Regions from separate parts of the Streptomyces yunnanensis genome, predicted to be linked through region 3. Evidence: riboswitches for the same ligand, from Rfam matches in the RefSeq annotation. Region 3 holds a riboswitch; each other region holds the start of a gene.

Evidence for each region. Region 3 has a riboswitch for magnesium ahead of MOV08_RS32935 (NRAMP family divalent metal transporter). Riboswitches for the same ligand answer to the same signal wherever they lie in the genome.
Region 1: linked by a shared signal. The riboswitch ahead of MOV08_RS06715 (NRAMP family divalent metal transporter) and the one ahead of MOV08_RS32935 (NRAMP family divalent metal transporter) in region 3 are both predicted to bind magnesium.
Region 2: linked by a shared signal. The riboswitch ahead of MOV08_RS42215 (manganese transporter) and the one ahead of MOV08_RS32935 (NRAMP family divalent metal transporter) in region 3 are both predicted to bind magnesium.
Region 4: linked by a shared signal. The riboswitch ahead of MOV08_RS42575 (NRAMP family divalent metal transporter) and the one ahead of MOV08_RS32935 (NRAMP family divalent metal transporter) in region 3 are both predicted to bind magnesium.

Annotation. Positions count from the first base shown of each region.
Region 1 is NZ_CP095749.1:1,543,226-1,547,079, reverse strand. It holds gene MOV08_RS06715 (NRAMP family divalent metal transporter) at 1-1,526, opposite strand, end outside; M-box (ykoK) riboswitch at 1,826-1,997, opposite strand; gene MOV08_RS06710 (DUF1345 domain-containing protein) at 2,151-2,930, shown strand; gene pls (epsilon-poly-L-lysine synthase Pls) at 3,383-3,854, shown strand, end outside.
Region 2 is NZ_CP095749.1:9,581,359-9,585,212, forward strand. It holds gene MOV08_RS42210 (ABC transporter permease) at 1-909, opposite strand, end outside; M-box (ykoK) riboswitch at 1,398-1,571, shown strand; partial or broken gene MOV08_RS42215 (manganese transporter) at 1,875-2,105, shown strand; gene MOV08_RS42220 (hypothetical protein) at 2,317-2,529, shown strand; gene MOV08_RS42225 (winged helix-turn-helix domain-containing protein) at 2,624-3,301, shown strand; gene MOV08_RS42230 (sec-independent translocase) at 3,327-3,758, opposite strand.
Region 3 is NZ_CP095749.1:7,535,859-7,539,712, forward strand. It holds gene MOV08_RS32925 (hypothetical protein) at 1-34, opposite strand, end outside; gene MOV08_RS32930 (hypothetical protein) at 151-486, opposite strand; gene MOV08_RS32935 (NRAMP family divalent metal transporter) at 557-2,203, opposite strand; M-box (ykoK) riboswitch at 2,506-2,676, opposite strand; gene MOV08_RS32940 (lytic transglycosylase domain-containing protein) at 3,194-3,748, shown strand.
Region 4 is NZ_CP095749.1:9,671,646-9,675,499, forward strand. It holds gene MOV08_RS42575 (NRAMP family divalent metal transporter) at 1-804, opposite strand, end outside; M-box (ykoK) riboswitch at 1,114-1,287, opposite strand; gene MOV08_RS42580 (hypothetical protein) at 1,652-1,924, opposite strand; gene MOV08_RS42585 (hypothetical protein) at 2,315-2,713, opposite strand; partial or broken gene MOV08_RS42590 (IS5 family transposase) at 2,710-3,556, opposite strand; gene MOV08_RS42595 (TetR/AcrR family transcriptional regulator) at 3,739-3,854, opposite strand, start outside.

The DNA of each region.
Region 1 (3,854 bases), 6.0 Mb from region 3:
CAGTCGTCCCGGCCGGTGCGGTCCACCGGCCGGCCGCCGCGCGCCCAGCCCTTGCGGCGGCGCCGCACCTCCGCGTACCCGAGCGCCAGGACGCCCGCCCCGCCGCAGCCGGCCATGATGCCGAGGATGGTGCCCGGGCCGAGGTCCGGGAAGAGGACGGCGGCGGTGAGGATCACCGACAGGGTGACCAGGACGCCGACGACGGCGGCCGTGAAGGCGTTGGTCCGGCGGCCGTTGACCCAGGGGCCGAGCACCGCCCGGTCGTTGCACAGGAGCAGCAGGAAGACCGAGGCGGAGGGCAGCAGCACCCCGGCCAGGGTCTGCACGCCCTCGGTGAGCAGGCCCAGCGGCGAGCCGGGAATCAGCACGATCGCGGCGGCCGCGGCGACCAGGCCCGCGTAGACGCCGTAGAACCCCTTGGCGCCGCCGACGCCGCGGTGCAGGGAGTGCCGGATGCCGAAGACGTCGCCGATGGCGTAGGCGGTGGACAGGGACACCGCGAACGCGCCGATGATCGAGGCGTCCAGCAGGGCGATGGCGAACAGCACCCCGGCGAGCTTGCCGGCGTGGGCGGCCAGGCCGTGCGCGATGCCGGCGGTGTCGGTGAAGGCGCCGGCGCCCGAGGTGCCGGCGAATGCGGCGGCTGCGCAGCCCATCAGGGCGGCGGCGCCGAGCACCACGATGGCGATGCCGATCCACAGGTCGGCCTTCTCGTAGCCCATGTAGCGCGGGGTGATGCGCTTGTCGATGACGTAGGACTGCTGGAAGAACAGCTGCCAGGGGGCGACGGTGGTGCCGACGATGCCGATGATCAGCAGCATCACGGCCGACAACTGGCCCGGCCCGCCGGGGAGGTGCGGGACGACGAAGTCGTGGGCCATCTGGCCGGTGGACGGGTGGACCATGAAGTAGAGCGGGACGAGCAGCAGCGACGCCGCGCACAGCGCGATGGCGATCCGCTCGAACCGGCGGAACGACCCGGTGAAGGCGGAGGCGATGATCACGGCGGCGGCCAGCAGCACCGCGCCGACCTTGGGCAGTCCCAGGTAGCCGGCGGCGAGGGTGATGCCGATGAACTCCGTCACCAGCGTCAGCGCGTTGAGCAGGAACAGGTCGATGACCGAGAACGCGCCCCAGAACTTCCCGAACCGCTCCAGGATGAGCCGGGCGTGCCCCACGCCGGTGACGGCGCCCAGACGCAGCACCATCTCCTGGTTGACGTAGAGGACCGGGACGAGCAGGAGCAGGGTCCACAGCAGGTGGGTGCCGTAGTTCTGGCCGGCCTGGCCGTAGGTGGTGAAGGCGCCGGCGTCGTTGTCGCCGACCATCACGATCAGGCCGGGGCCGACGATGGCCAGCAGCGTCTTGAGCTTGGCGGACAGGCCCCGGCGCGGGGCGGTGTCGTCGTGCCGGATGGTGCCGAGCGCGCCGCGGATGTCACCGGTGTGCGCGTCGTCGAGCACCGCGGTGGCGTGCGGGGCCGGGGTCGTGGCCGCGGCCGTGGAACGGATCGTGGTGTCGGTCATGGCAACCTCCCAAGTCCCCCGAGCGGGGGAGGTGTTGGGGGCGCGGGGCAGTCATCTCCCCTGCGCGGGCGCGCAGCACGGCGACCCGTGACGGCGGTGGGCCGTACGGGGGCGTGGGGCGGCGGGGAGGCCGCGCAGGGGAGGTGACTACCGCGTGCCGGAAGTGAGCGAGGGCAGACGGAAGGGGGGCCGATGATGGCCCGGACTACTGCATTCCATGTCTCTCGCCTCCTTCCGGTCGGGGCGCGTCGGGCGCGCCGTCGTCGATCCGGCAAGGAGCGGACCGGTCGCCGTCGACCGGTTCACCCCTACTCGTCAGAGCTTTGGCACGTCACGGCGTAGCCCTGTGTGCGGGCAGCCACTTGGGGTCACCCCTTGGGCCGGGGAGACCTGTCCTGATCCGGAGCGTCTCTCGACGGGTGGGATCAGTGGCCTGTGTCCGTGACGACGCCTCACCGAACGAGGTGCTCGCTTCGTCAAACCTCTAGGAGTCTAGACCCTGCCCACGGGGTACTTGCACAGGGACGCAAGTTCTTGACCGAGTCTTAACCCCGCGGCGGATCCGTCCCGGCGTCCGGGACGGGCTGCTGGACACCGCTGCGACCTCGGGTGAGCATGAGGCGCATGTCCGAGAACCCCGAGCCCGGCAAGGCGGGCGAAGCCGGTACCGAAGCCGAGCGGCTGGACCGCATCGAGGCGCTGCTGGCGCCTGCCGTGGCGGGGGTGGAGGAGGCCGGACGGCGGCTGCGGCCGGCCTGGCGGCGGGTCACCCGCGGTGAGCCCCGCTGGCCCTCGACGCTCGCGATGCTGGTGGCGGTGGCGCTCCAGTGGCGGCTGCCGGAGCGGCTGGCGATCCATCCGGAGTGGCTGCTGCCGGGGCTGGAGACCGCGCTGGTGCTGGTGCTGGTGGCGGCCGACCCGTACCGCATCGAGCGGGTCTCCCGGCTCTACCGGTGGGCGGGGCTGGTGCTGATCGCGATGATCAGCGCGGCCAACGGGTGGTCCGCGGTCCATCTGGTGATCGGCCTGGTGCGCGGCACCGAGGGCCAGGACGCCGGGGAGCTGCTGGCGACCGGCGGCGCCATCTGGGCCACCAACGTCATCGTCTTCGCGCTCTGGTACTGGGAGTGGGACCGCGGCGGCCCGGTCGCCCGGGTCCATGCCGTGCGCCGCTACCCCGACTTCCTCTTCCCGCAGATGGCGACGCCGGAGATGGCCCCGGAGCACTGGGAGCCGCAGTTCGCCGACTACCTGTACCTGTCCTTCACCAACGCCACCGCCTTCAGTCCGACCGACGTGATGCCGCTGACCCGCTGGGCGAAGCTGCTGATGCTGCTCCAGTCGGCGGTCTCGCTGCTGACGGTGGTGCTGGTGGTGGCCCGTGCGGTCAACATCCTCAAGTAGTCGGCCGCCGGGCCCGGTTGGGATGTCATCCGATGGGCGCCCCGAGGTGTAGAGGGGGCCTTTCGAGGGTATGGCGGCATCGTGACGGGACGGTGAGACGGGTCTGAGAACTTCATGAATACTTGTTCAATTGCGCAATCATTTGGCCAAGGCTTGACCGGTTGACCCGTAACCAATCGCTCACAAGGCTCTGACCTGCACTTTTGTCGCTTCGGGGCGGCGGTGCCGAAAACAATCTCCGGTCGGAGTCAATTCTTTCTCACGCCGTGGTCAGGCGCCGGGGCCGCTTTCCCGCTGCCGCCTGGCCAAGCGCGCATCGGCCGCATTCACAACACGTTCGAATGGTGGATCTGTGGGTCCCCAGCGAGAACCCATGCCTGGTCAGCGGCATCTCTAGTGGCGAATGTCCGAGGGTCTCCACCCACCGGCACCGACACAACAGAGGCATAACGATGTCGTCGCCCCTTCTCGAATCGTCCTTCGAGTCGTCAGAGCCACTGCCCGCACGGGCCGTTTACCGCACCGCCGGCACCCCGGCCCCGCGGACCCTGCTCGACGTGCTCGACGCCACCGCGGCCGCACACCCCCAGGCGATCGCCCTGGACACGGGCGCCGAGGTGATCACCTACCGCGACCTGTGCAGCGAGACCGAACGTCGTGCACGGCAGCTCAGGGACCTCGGAATCGGTCCCGGTGACCGGGTCGGAGTCCGCGTGCCCTCCGGAACCGCCGAGCTGTACCTGTCGATCCTCGCCGTCCTGCGCAGCGGAGCGGCGTACGTCCCGGTCGATGCCGACGACCCCGACGAGCGGGCCGCCACCGTCTTCCGGGAGGCCGCCGTCTGCGCCGTCCTCGGCCCGGCCGCCCCGCCGCCCGCCCTGGCCCGGCCCGCCGGGGCGCCACGTCCCCCGGGCCTCCAGGACG
Region 2 (3,854 bases), 2.0 Mb from region 3:
CCAGTGAGAGCGGCGCAGGAAGTCCAGGATGACGCTGCGCTGGATCTCGCTGGCCTCGGACTGCTCGTACTTGAACTTCTCGATCCAGGCGGTGAGCGGTCGCCAGAAGAAGAAGTTGACCCCGACGACCATCACGGTCATGGCCAAGATGGCCCAGCCGATTTTCCCGAGGTCGCCGTCGATGATGGCCGCGCCCGCGTAGGAGCCGATGCCGGGGAGCGCGAAGTTCTTGTTGCCGACGCTGATGGCCTCGGAGGCGACGAGGAAGAACCAGCCGCCGCCGAAGCTCATCATCCCGTTCCACACCAGCCCGATGGCCCCGGCCGGCAGCTCGACCTTCCAGAAGCGCATCCACCGCGTGAAGCGGAACGAGCGGGAAAGCTCGTCCAGTTCGCGGGGGAGCGAGGTCAGCGAGTGGTAGAACCCGAAGGTCATGTTCCACGCCTGCGAGGTGAAGATCGCGAAGATCGACGCACACTCCAGACCCACCATCGAGCCGGGGAACAGGGCGACGAACCCGGCCACCGCCACGGTGAGGAAGCCGAGCACCGGCACGGACTGGAGGATGTCCAGGGCCGGGATCAGGATCCGTTCCAGGCGCCTGCTGCGGGCTGCTGCCAGGGCGTAGACGAAGGTGAAGACGGTGGAGAGCGCGAGCGCGACGAACATCCGCAGCAGACTGCGCGCAGCGTAGTAGGGCAGTTGCCAGGGGTCGGTGTCGATCTTGGCGGACTGGCTGGTGGAGAAGCGGACGGTGGTGCCCTGGCCCACCCGCACGGTCATGTACAGCAGGACCAGCACCGCGGCCGCCACCGCGATGTCGACCCAGGTCATACGGGACATCCGGCCTGCCAGCCGCGACGGCAGCGACTTCCGCGAGACGGCCGGACTGGTCCGGAACGACGACATGACAGCAACCTCCGACCGCACGGTGGACATCGATGCTCTCGCACGGCGCCCCGGGCGGGCACGCCGGCGGCGCGAGTGAGGGAAATGCGCCCCGGTAGGGGGACGGGCCAGGCGGGCGCGCAACGCCCGCGCCACGTCGCGCGAGGCCGGCGCGGCGCTGCCGCCGGGCGGCACCGGGCGAGGGTCGGGAGGCGGGGCGGTCCTGGGCGTGATGGGGCGTCAGCGGTTGCCGGCGAGGCAGCGCGGACTGGGTGGGTCGTCGCCCATGGCTGCCTCCCTTCGGCGCCGGTTGCTCGGGCCCTGGGGCCCTGGGGCCCGTCCGTGAGGGAGGGGCCTGAACGCGAGAAGTGTGCCCGTTATTGCATCAATGTGCAAATATGGAAGGGGTGGTTGCGTGGTTTCCGTTGCGGTCTCCGGGACCCGGGCAAGGTTGCGCCAAGTAGTTGCGTCGATATGCAAGTAGAGTGCACACTCGTAGAGGTTTACGAAGGGCACCTCGTTCGGTGAGGCGTCTTCACGGACACAGGCCACTGACCCCACGACGTCGAGAGACGCCCAGGGTCAGGACAGGTCTCCCCGGCCTAAGGGGTGACCCCAAGTGGCTACCCCGCCAAGGGGGTTACGCCGTGGAGTGCCAAAGCTCTGACGAGTTGGGGTGAGCCGGCCGCATGCGGTCCGGTCCGCTCCTTGCCGGTCCGTCACGGCGCTCGGGCGCCCCAGCCGGGAGGAGGCGAGAGACATGGATGACCATTGCAGTAGTCCGGGCCACAGTCGGCCCCGTACCCACCTGTCCTCGTTGACCTCCGGTACGCGGTAACCACCTCCCCTGCGCGTCCGCGCATCACAGACCTCGTACGTCACCCGTGCGGCACCACGCCGCCTCGGGTTCTCGTGCTGCCCGCTCGCAGGGGGGATCGCTGCTGCGTGCCCCAATCCTCCCCCGGACGGGGGGCCGGGAGGCTGTCATGACCGACCTGACCACCACCAGCACCACCACCCCACCCGTTCCGGCACCCCGCACCGCCGTGCTCGACGACGCCCACGTCGGCGACATCCGTGGCGCGCTCGGCACCATCAAGCTGGACGACAACGCCCCACGAACGGGACTGTCCGCCAAACTCAAGACGCTGCTCGCGATCGTCGGCCCCGGCCTGATCGTCATGGTCGGCGACAACGACGCGGGCGCCGCACCTACCTGCTGGCCGCCATGATCCTCGTGATCGTCCGCATCGTGCAGCTCGCCGTCGCCCACTGACGTCCCCGGGCGGCGGTCACCTCACCGCCGCCGCCCGGGGCACCCTGCGGGCTCGCCGCCGCACCGGCCCGCGGCATTCCCGACCACACCCGTTCACCGCTGCCCGGCCGTGCCCACGGCTTCAGCACGCGTGGCCCCACGGAGGTGTCCCCATGTCCGTCCTCACCACCCTCGCCATCCGCCGCCCCGAGCACCGCGCGGCCCTCACAGCCGCGTTCGCCGTGCTGGCCCGAGCCTCCCGGCGGATCACCGACGGCGCCCTCGACAACACCGTCCTGCAGGGCCTCTCCGCCGAGGGGACGGCCCCTCGACGGGTACCGGCGCCCGGCGCCGACACCACCTGCGCGCCCACTGGCACACGATGACCGGCCCCGACGGCCGGCGCCACATCGAAGCAGTCTGGCGCCGGACGTCCTGACCCCGTCGACCCAGCGCCCTCGGCACAAAGGAGAAGCCAAGATGTCCTTCCCCACCAACCTGCTGCTCAACTCCGTCGAGAGGCTCGCCGCAGTCTCCCCGAACACCACCGGAGACGGTACCCGGCGCGGTGTCGCGCACGTGCAGTGCGACACCCCGGCCGCGCCACGCGTCCGGGCCCGGCTCGCCCAGGCGTTCACCGGTCCGGACATCCAGCTGACCGACCTGGCCGGCCGGAGCGGCACGGCCGACACGACTCATCTGGAGGCCGCCTTCGCCACCCACGGGCCGGTCACCGCCGCCCTGACCCAGCTCCTCTCGCTGGTGTGGCTGGAGCCCGCCGTCAGCAGCCTGCACTGGCACCTGGACCAACACGAGGCAGCCCACTGCGACCGCACCGACACGCCCCAGGCACCCGTCCACACCGTGCAGGACCTCGTGGTCGACCTGGGCTGCCGCTGTGTCTCCGTCGACGGACGGCGGATCCGGTTGACCGGTATGGAGTTCGAACTCCTCGCTCACTTCATCGCCCACCCGCAGCGGTTCTTCAGCCACGACCGGCTGATGGAACTCGTCTGGCAACAGTCCGCCCCATATGCCCGGCAGACCCTCGCCAGGCACGTCACCGCCCTGCGGCAGAAGCTCGGAACCCGCTACGGAGCCATCATCACCACGACGCCGGACGGCTACCTGTGCGACCCCACCGCACCGGCGCTCTGAACCCGGTGGGCGGCGCAGCGGGAGGCTACGTCGCGTCGATGTCCATGGGTGGGTGCCTGGGCGGTGTGCCTTGTGCGTCCTTCGTCAAGTTCACTCGGGGCGGCGCTGCTTCAGGTGCCGCGGTGGCATCCGCCGGGCGGCGGACCGCTTCCACGACCGCGGCCAACTCGGCCCTCGGGTCCAGGGCGTTGCGGATCTCCTCCAGAGGCAGGGCGTCGCCCTCCAGGAGATGCTTGCGCACGAATGTCTTCGGGTGGAGGTCTTCGAACTCGAAGTCCTTGAACTGCGGCCCCAGTTCGGAGCGGATCTCCTGCTTGGCACTGTCGGACGCCGCCCGCACCTTGCGCAGGAGATCCGCTGTCTTCTGGATGAACTCCGGCAGTTTGTCCGGGCCGAAGAGGGCTACGGCGACGACTGCGATCACGGCCAGTTTCACGAAGCTCAGATCGCCGAACATGCAGCACTCCCCGCATCCGTCGCCGTCCGGGCGCCCGACCGCCGTCGAACGTCCGCCCGCGCCAATATTTCGTCAGTTGCGCAACCAATGAAATCA
Region 3 (3,854 bases):
GGCGGTGGATGTGGACAGCGGTGAAGACGGACATGCGGGAGATTCACCTCCGATAAGCGGCGCGGTCGGCTGCGGGCAGGCGTGGCCGAGGGCGGGTGAACGATTCAGTGGTGTGCGGGCTTCAGCGTCCGCGCGGCGCTGGGGCCCGAGTCAGGCGTGGACGGCCAGGGTGATGGCTTCGGTGATGCGCTCGGCCGCAGGGAGCGGCAGGTCGGTGAAGCGGGCGAGCCAGTGGGCGCCGTGGCCCTGCCGGGCAAGGACATAGGCCAGGTGCACGCGTGGTTCGTAGCGGGCGTGTGGGCCCTGGGGGTGGGGGCAGGTGCTGGGGACGTCGAGCAGGTAGTCCCGCTCGGTGCCGTCGTACAGGGCCAGGCGCACACGCGGACAGATGTGGCCGGTGGCGTTCGGGCCGGGCCCGTTGTCGGTGATGTGGTGGTGTCGTCGGGCCGGTGCGGTGAGTTTGGTCAGGTGCGGGAGAAAGCGCATCGGTGGCCTCCCTTCTCCGTGAGGGGGCGGTGGGCGGGGAGGTCCCGCCACCACCCGGCCAGGTGAGTGGTCAGTTACCGAGGGCGACCTGGACGATCTTGATGACGACCAGGACCATCGCGATCAGCAGGTAGGTGCGCAGAGCGCCCATGCCGATCTTGCGGCCGGTGGACATGACCGGCCGGGTCAGCGTCTCCAGCGGCGGCATCCGCCACGAGTCGCGGCCGGTGCGGTCGATCGGGTCTTCCTTGGTGGCGGTGCGCCGGCGGGTGAAGGCGTAGCCGGCGGCCAGCACCCCGGCGACACCGCAGCCGGCCATGATGTCCAGGATCATGTTGGAGCTGATGCCCGGGAAGAGCACCGAGGCGGTCAGGATGATCGACAGCGACACCAGGACACCGACGACCGCCGCCGTGAAGGCGTTGGTCTTCGGGCCGTTCACCCACGGTCCCAGGACCTGCTTGTCGTTGCAGAGCAGCAGCAGGAAGACGGAGGCGGAGGGCAGCAGGACGCCGGCGAGGGTCTGCACCCCCTGGGTGAGCAGACCGAGCGGGGAGCCGGGGATCAGCACGATGGTGGCCGCGGCGGCGACCAGGCCGGCGTAGACGGCGTAGAAGCCCTTGGCGCCCTTGACCCCCCGGTGCAGGGAGTGCTTCATCCCGAACACGTCACCGATCGCGTACGCGGTGGACAGCGACACCGCGAACGCGCCGATGATCGAGGCATCCAGCAGGGCGATCGCGAAGAGGACGCCGGCGACCTTGCCGGCCTTGGCCGAGATGCCGGTGATCAGGCCCGCGGTGTCGTCGAAGTTCCCGAACCCCTTCGTCCCGGCGAACGCTGCCGCCACCAGGCCCATCAGGGCGGCCGCACCGATGACGACGATGGCGATGCCGATCCACAGGTCGGCCTTCTCGTACTTCATGAAGCGCGGGGTGATGCGCTTGTCGATCACGTACGACTGCTGAAAGAACAACTGCCAGGGCGCCACCGTGGTGCCCACGATCCCGATGATCAGCAGCATCACGGTCGCTAGCTCGCCGCTGCCGCCGGGGATGACCGGGGTCACGAAGTCGTGCGCCATCTGCGAGGTCTTGGGGTGGAGCATGAAGTAGAGCGGGACCAGGAGCAGCGAGGCGGCGCACAGGGCCACGGCGATCCGCTCAAAACGGCGGAAGGAGCCGGTGAACGCGGAGGCGATGATGATGGCGGCGGCCAGGATCACCGAGGCGGCCTTCGGCAGGCCCAGATAGTCCGCGGCCATGGTGATGCCGATGAACTCCGTCACCAGCGTCAGCGCGTTGAGCAGGAACAGGTCGATGACGGAGAACGCGCCCCAGAACTTCCCGAACCGCTCCAGGATCAGCCGCGCGTGCCCCACCCCGGTCACCGCGCCGAGACGCAGCACCATCTCCTGGTTGACGTACAGGACGGGGATGAGCAGGAGCAGGGTCCACAGCAGCTGGGTGCCGTAGTTCTGACCGGCCTGGCCGTAGGTGGCGAAGGCGCCGGCGTCGTTGTCACCGACCATCACGATCAGGCCGGGGCCGACGATCGCCAGCAGCGTCTTGAACTTCGCGGACAGACCCCGGCGCTCTCCGGTGTCGTCGTGCTTGATGGTGCCGAGCGCACCGCGGATGTCGCCCACGTGCGCGTCGTCGAGGACTGCGCTGCGCTGTGCGGGAGCGGTGGGGTGGGTGAGCGTCGTTTCGGTCATGACAGACCTCCCGTTCCCCCGAAGGGGGAGGTTTTGGGCATGCCTGGGCAACGCGCACGCTGCACGCGCAGGCCGGCGGCCCGGGACGGCGTCAAGCCGCACGGGTGCCGGGCGCTGGAACAGGGACGCGAGTACGCGCAGAAGGTGGTTACCGCATGCCGGGACAGGGCGAGAACAGGCGGAGGCGGGGCCTACTGTGGCCCGGACTACTGCAACCGCAATCCATGTCTCTCGCCTCCTCCCGGCCGGGGCGCGCAATCGCGCCAATCGACTCGGCAAAGAGCAGACCGGCCCGCATGGCCGGTTCACCCCAACTCGTCAGAGCTTTGGCACTGCACGGCGTAATCCTGTGGGGGCAGCCACTTGGGGTCACCCCTTAAGTCGGGGAGACCTGTCCTGAACCTGGGCGTCTCTCGACGTCGTGGGGTCAGTGGCCTGTGTCCGTGCAGACGCCTCACCGAACGAGGTGCCTTGTTTCAAACCTCCACGAGTGTGCCTGCCACTTGCATATCGACGCAACTACTTGACTCATTCTTGACCACCGCTGCCCGGTGCGGCACCTCTCACGGTGCTGTTCCGACTGGGGGTGGTGCAGCATCGGGTCGATGGTCCGTGCCGGCAAGCCTTCGAGGGCCTCGGAGATCGCGCCCGGGATAACTCTTGCAGTGCAGCTGGCGGCGGTATCGCGGCGGGCGACCGAGGGCAGTTCCCCCGTGTGGCAATCCCCATAGACCTCGCTCGGTTGCGCGATCTTGCAACTAACGTGGAGCCCTGATGCGTCCCATTTGTCATCGACAGATCACCGGATGGCCGATCGGACAGACTGGGTACATGCAAGAGCGGCAAGCCGGAGCGACGGCCAGCGGCAGGGTATGGGGAGAAGGCCAGCAGTCGACATGTCCCTCCTGGGTGGTATCGGCGCCCGCCACAACGTACCGATCTTCTCCGGCGGCGAGAGGATCCAGAGGCTCCGGCCGCCGAGGATGTCTGGTGGGGCTGACCCTCTGCGCCGTACTCGTGATCGCCGCCGCCCTTGGCGTCGTCTGGTGGCTGACCCGGCCGCCTGCACTGCCCACTATTCCCCCTCAGTATCTGGCGACCGTTCAGTCGGCCACCAAAGCCTGCCCGGAGCTGAGCGTTCCGATGTTGGCCGCGCAACTCGACGCGGAGAGCCACTGGAACCCGCAGGCAGACTCTGGCCAAGCCCAGGGCATCGCCCAGTTCCACCCGTCGACCTGGGCGGAGTGGGGCAAGGACCACACCGGTGATGGCAAGGCCGACGTGTGGAACCCAGCCGACGCCATCCCGGCTCAGGGCGCCTACATGTGCCACCTGTTCAAGGAGGCCAAGGGCATCCCCGGCGACCCCACCCAGCTTGCCCTCGCCGCGTACAACGCGGGCCCCGGCGCGGTGCTCAAGGCCCAGGGCATCCCACGGATCCCCGAGACGCAGAACTACGTCAAACGGATCGAGGCACTGATCCCGAAGTACACCCAGACCTATGCCAAGCAGATCAGCGTGGCACCCAGCCCTCCGGGCAACTGACGACCACACAGTTAGCGCCAAGCGAAACAGCAGGATTGGGCATGACGCCGAGAGAGGTGAACCAGGCGTCGCCCACGCCTTCCGGCGACCGTGGCCGGCCCTGCGG
Region 4 (3,854 bases), 2.1 Mb from region 3:
CTTCTCGTATTTCATGAAGCGCGGGGTGATGCGCTTGTCGATCACGTACGACTGCTGAAAGAACAGCTGCCAGGGTGCCACCGTAGTGCCCACGATGCCGATGATCAGCAGCATGACGGTGGCCAGCTCGCCGCTGCCGCCGGGGATGACCGGGGTCACGAAGTCGTGGGCCATCTGCGAGGTCTTGGGGTGGAGCATGAAGTAGAGCGGGACCAGGAGCAGCGAGGCGGCGCACAGGGTCACGGCGATCCGCTCGAAGCGGCGGAAGGAGCCGGTGAACGCGGAGGCGATGATGATGGCGGCGGCCAGGATCACCGAGGCGGCCTTCGGTAGCCCCAGATAGTCGGCGGCCATGGTGATGCCGATGAACTCGGTCACCAGCGTCAGCGCGTTGAGCAGGAACAGGTCGATGACGGAGAACGCGCCCCAGAACTTCCCGAACCGCTCCAGGATGAGGCGGGCGTGCCCGACGCCGGTGACGGCGCCGAGACGCAGCACCATCTCCTGGTTGACGTACAGGACGGGGATGAGCAGGAGCAGGGTCCACAGCAGCTGGGTGCCGTAGTTCTGACCGGCCTGACCGTAGGTGGCGAAGGCGCCGGCGTCGTTGTCACCGACCATCACGATCAGGCCGGGCCCGACGATCGCCAGCAGCGTCTTGAGCTTGGCGGACAGGCCCCGGCGCTCGCCGGTGTCGTCGTGCTTGATGGTGCCGAGCGCACCGCGGATGTCGCCCACGTGCGCGTCGTCGAGGACTGCGCTGCGCGGTGCGGGAATGGTCTTTTCGTTGATCACGTTGGTCATGGCGGGCCTCCCAATTCCCCCGTTGGGGAGCGGCGTTGAGGGCGCGCGGGAGCCATCCCCCTGCGAGCGCGCAGCCCGGACACCCGAGGCAGCCCAAGAGGCCGCACCGGTGTCAGGAACGGGGATGCGAGTGCGCGCGGGAGAGGTGGTTACCGCGTACCGGAGGTCGAGAAAGGCATACGAATCCGGATGACGGGCCTACTGTGGCCCGGACTACTGCAACTGCAGTCCATGTCTCTCGCCTCCTCCCGGCCGGAGCGCACGTGGGCGCTGGACGACGCGGCAAGGAGCGGACCAGCCCCGATGACTGGTTCACCCCAACTCGTCAGAGCTTTGGCACTGCACGGCGTATTCCACCTGTGGGGGAAGCCACTTGGGGTCACCCCTTAGGCCGGGGAGACCTGTCCTGAACCTGGGCGTCTCTCGACGTCGTGGGGTCAGTGGCCTGTGTCCGTGCAGACGCCTCACCGAACGAGGTGCCTTCTTCAAACCTCCAGAAGCATAGCGGCATAGTTGCGAAATAGCGCAACTACTTGGCGAAGTCTTGACACACCTCGTAACGGAACATGTTCCCGGCCCCAGTCGGCTTCTCCCTGTGGCGGAGTGGGCGCCCGCGTCGCCTCTGTGGCCTTGCGGGGCGAGGCTCCCGCTGGTTGGTCCGTGCCTGGTCTGGATCTGGCCTCAATCACTGGAAGTCGAGAAGGCTCTCGAAGGCGGTCCATCACGTGGGCGCCGCCTGTGCCCGGCTCATGCCCAACCAGGGCGTGGGTCATAAGGTCCTGGCAGGCCAACTGGCCGGCGGACATTGCGATCGGAGGGGCAGGCTGGCCGTGGGCGTGGCGTCTGTTCAGTTCTTGCGTGCGGTTACGGGCGCGGAGGAGGGGTGTTCTCCGCTGTCTGAGGTGGGCATGCCGATGGCGACCTGGTTGGCGCTCCGGCTGGCTGGCTTGTGTTCGGCGCCTGTCTGGGCCCGCAGCGGCCGATCCTGCCACGCGTCTTGCTGCACCGACGCAGAAGTGACCTCCACCAGCTCGGCGATTTCCCCCTGGAGGCGCCATCGGTCCGCTGTGTGGCCGACCACGTTCTCCTTGATGTGGGGCGGGATCTCCCTCAAGCTCACGGACTCCGGTACGACGCCGGCGGCCGCTGCCTCGACCCGCCGGCGATCCCCTCATGAAGCTCCGCGCCGGGGCGCCGAGTGACGGCTGTTGCCGACGAGTCGGCCGACCCCATGACCTCGACGTTGCCCAGCTGACTCAAAAGTGCGCCTGGCGCTGCAGGGCCCCGCCGGGAGGTCCTGGACGCCCCACGGAACCCGGCGAGTGGGGCCCGCCCTGCGCCGGCCCCTGGACGGCGCCCGAGCGCCGCTGCCTGGTCCGGCAGCAGGCGAGGTAGGTACTCGCCACGGGGGAGCAGTCTGCGGATACCCGGATCGTGTAAGTGGACGGTTCGTGAGTTGATGTTCGTTTCGAAGTGAGACTTGGGGCAGGTGTGCTGGCCGCGGTGCCGGCTACTGTCGCCGGGTGAAGCAGCCGGTGTCGGCTTCGGTGAGGATGCCGAGTTTGACCAGGCGCTTCTGCTTGGCCCGGGTGCCTTCGACGTTCTTCGGCAGCGGTTCATGGCCAAGGGCCTGGCAGGCGTCCTTGGCCCGCAGGGGGGCGGTCGACTCGTTGAAGGCGGCGAGGATGTGCGGGTAGTCCGGGTGCTCGGGCAGTTCGGGCGGGGATGCGGGGAGCCGGTCGGCGAGGCTGGTGACGGTCTTGCGGGTGATCGCGAGGTGCGCGAGGTGTGTCTCGGCCTCCCTCAGCCGGGTCTGCAGGTCGTCGATCTGCGTGCGAAGGTCGTCAGCCAGGGCCCGGGCGGCTTCCTCTTGCAGGTCCAGTGCCTCAAGGAGGGGGCGAACGTTCACGCGCTCACCGCCTCCTCGCGCCAGATGGAGGTGTTCGTGCCGGTGAGACGGCGGATCATGACATGGGACATCGCCCGATAGACGCGGGAGGCGGACGAGGCGGTGAGGTGCTCGTCGTCACGGACCAGGCGTCGGTGCAGTATCAGGATCCCGTAGGTCTGCTCGACTCTCCACCGCTTCGGTTGCGGCAGGAATCCCCGGTAGCGGGGGGCGCGTTCGACGATCTCGACGTCGATGCCCAGGCCGGCGCCGTGTTCGACGACCTGGTTCTTGAAGCCCTGGTCGACCAGGGCTTTGCGGACGGTGTCGCCGGTGTGCTCGGCGACCTGGTCCAGCAGGGCGATGCCCGCGGTGTTGTCGTGGACGTTCGCGGCGAGGACGGCGACCGCGATGACCAGGCCGAGGACGTCAACTGCCACGCCGCGTTTGCGGCCCGGTACCCGTTTGGCCGGATCGTAGCCGGTCGTGGCGGCGGGGACCCCGACGGCCGCGTGGACACTCTGGGTGTCCAGCACCACCAGGGTCGGGTCCTCTCATCGTCGGGCGCGTTCACGGACCTGGCAGCGCAGGAGTTCATGGATGACCTGGTCGGTTCCATCGTCCCGCCAGGCGGCGAAGTAGTAGTACGTCGCACTCTTTCTGCGGCAGGTCGTGCGGGAGGTGGGCCCACTGGCAGCCGGTCCGCCCCTGATAGAGGATCGCGTTCACGATCTCCCGCATGTCGTAAGCGCCCTGATGACCGCTGACCGAGCGGTGCCGGTCCTTCCACGCGGTGATCACCGGCTCGATCAACGACCACTGCTCGTCCGATAAGTCGCTGGGGTACGGCTTGCGTTCACTCACCCCGCCAACCCCAGCAGACCCCGCACCACGAATCCGCGGATTCCGCCCCCGCCTCACACCATCAGACGACCACAGAACGACTCAAAGACTCACGAACCGTCCTCTTAACTCTGGCTATGGCAGCGGCGTACCGCCAAGTCGCGGTGCTGGCGTCAGCGGCTCGAACCGGCGGTGGACGTGGACTACTGGTGCCAGGTGTGTTTGAGCATGGTGAGCATGTCGAGGAAGAGCGCGAAGCTGCGGTCGACCCGCTCTCGGTCGCCGGTGGCGAGCAGATCGAGCTGCAGGCCACGGGCCT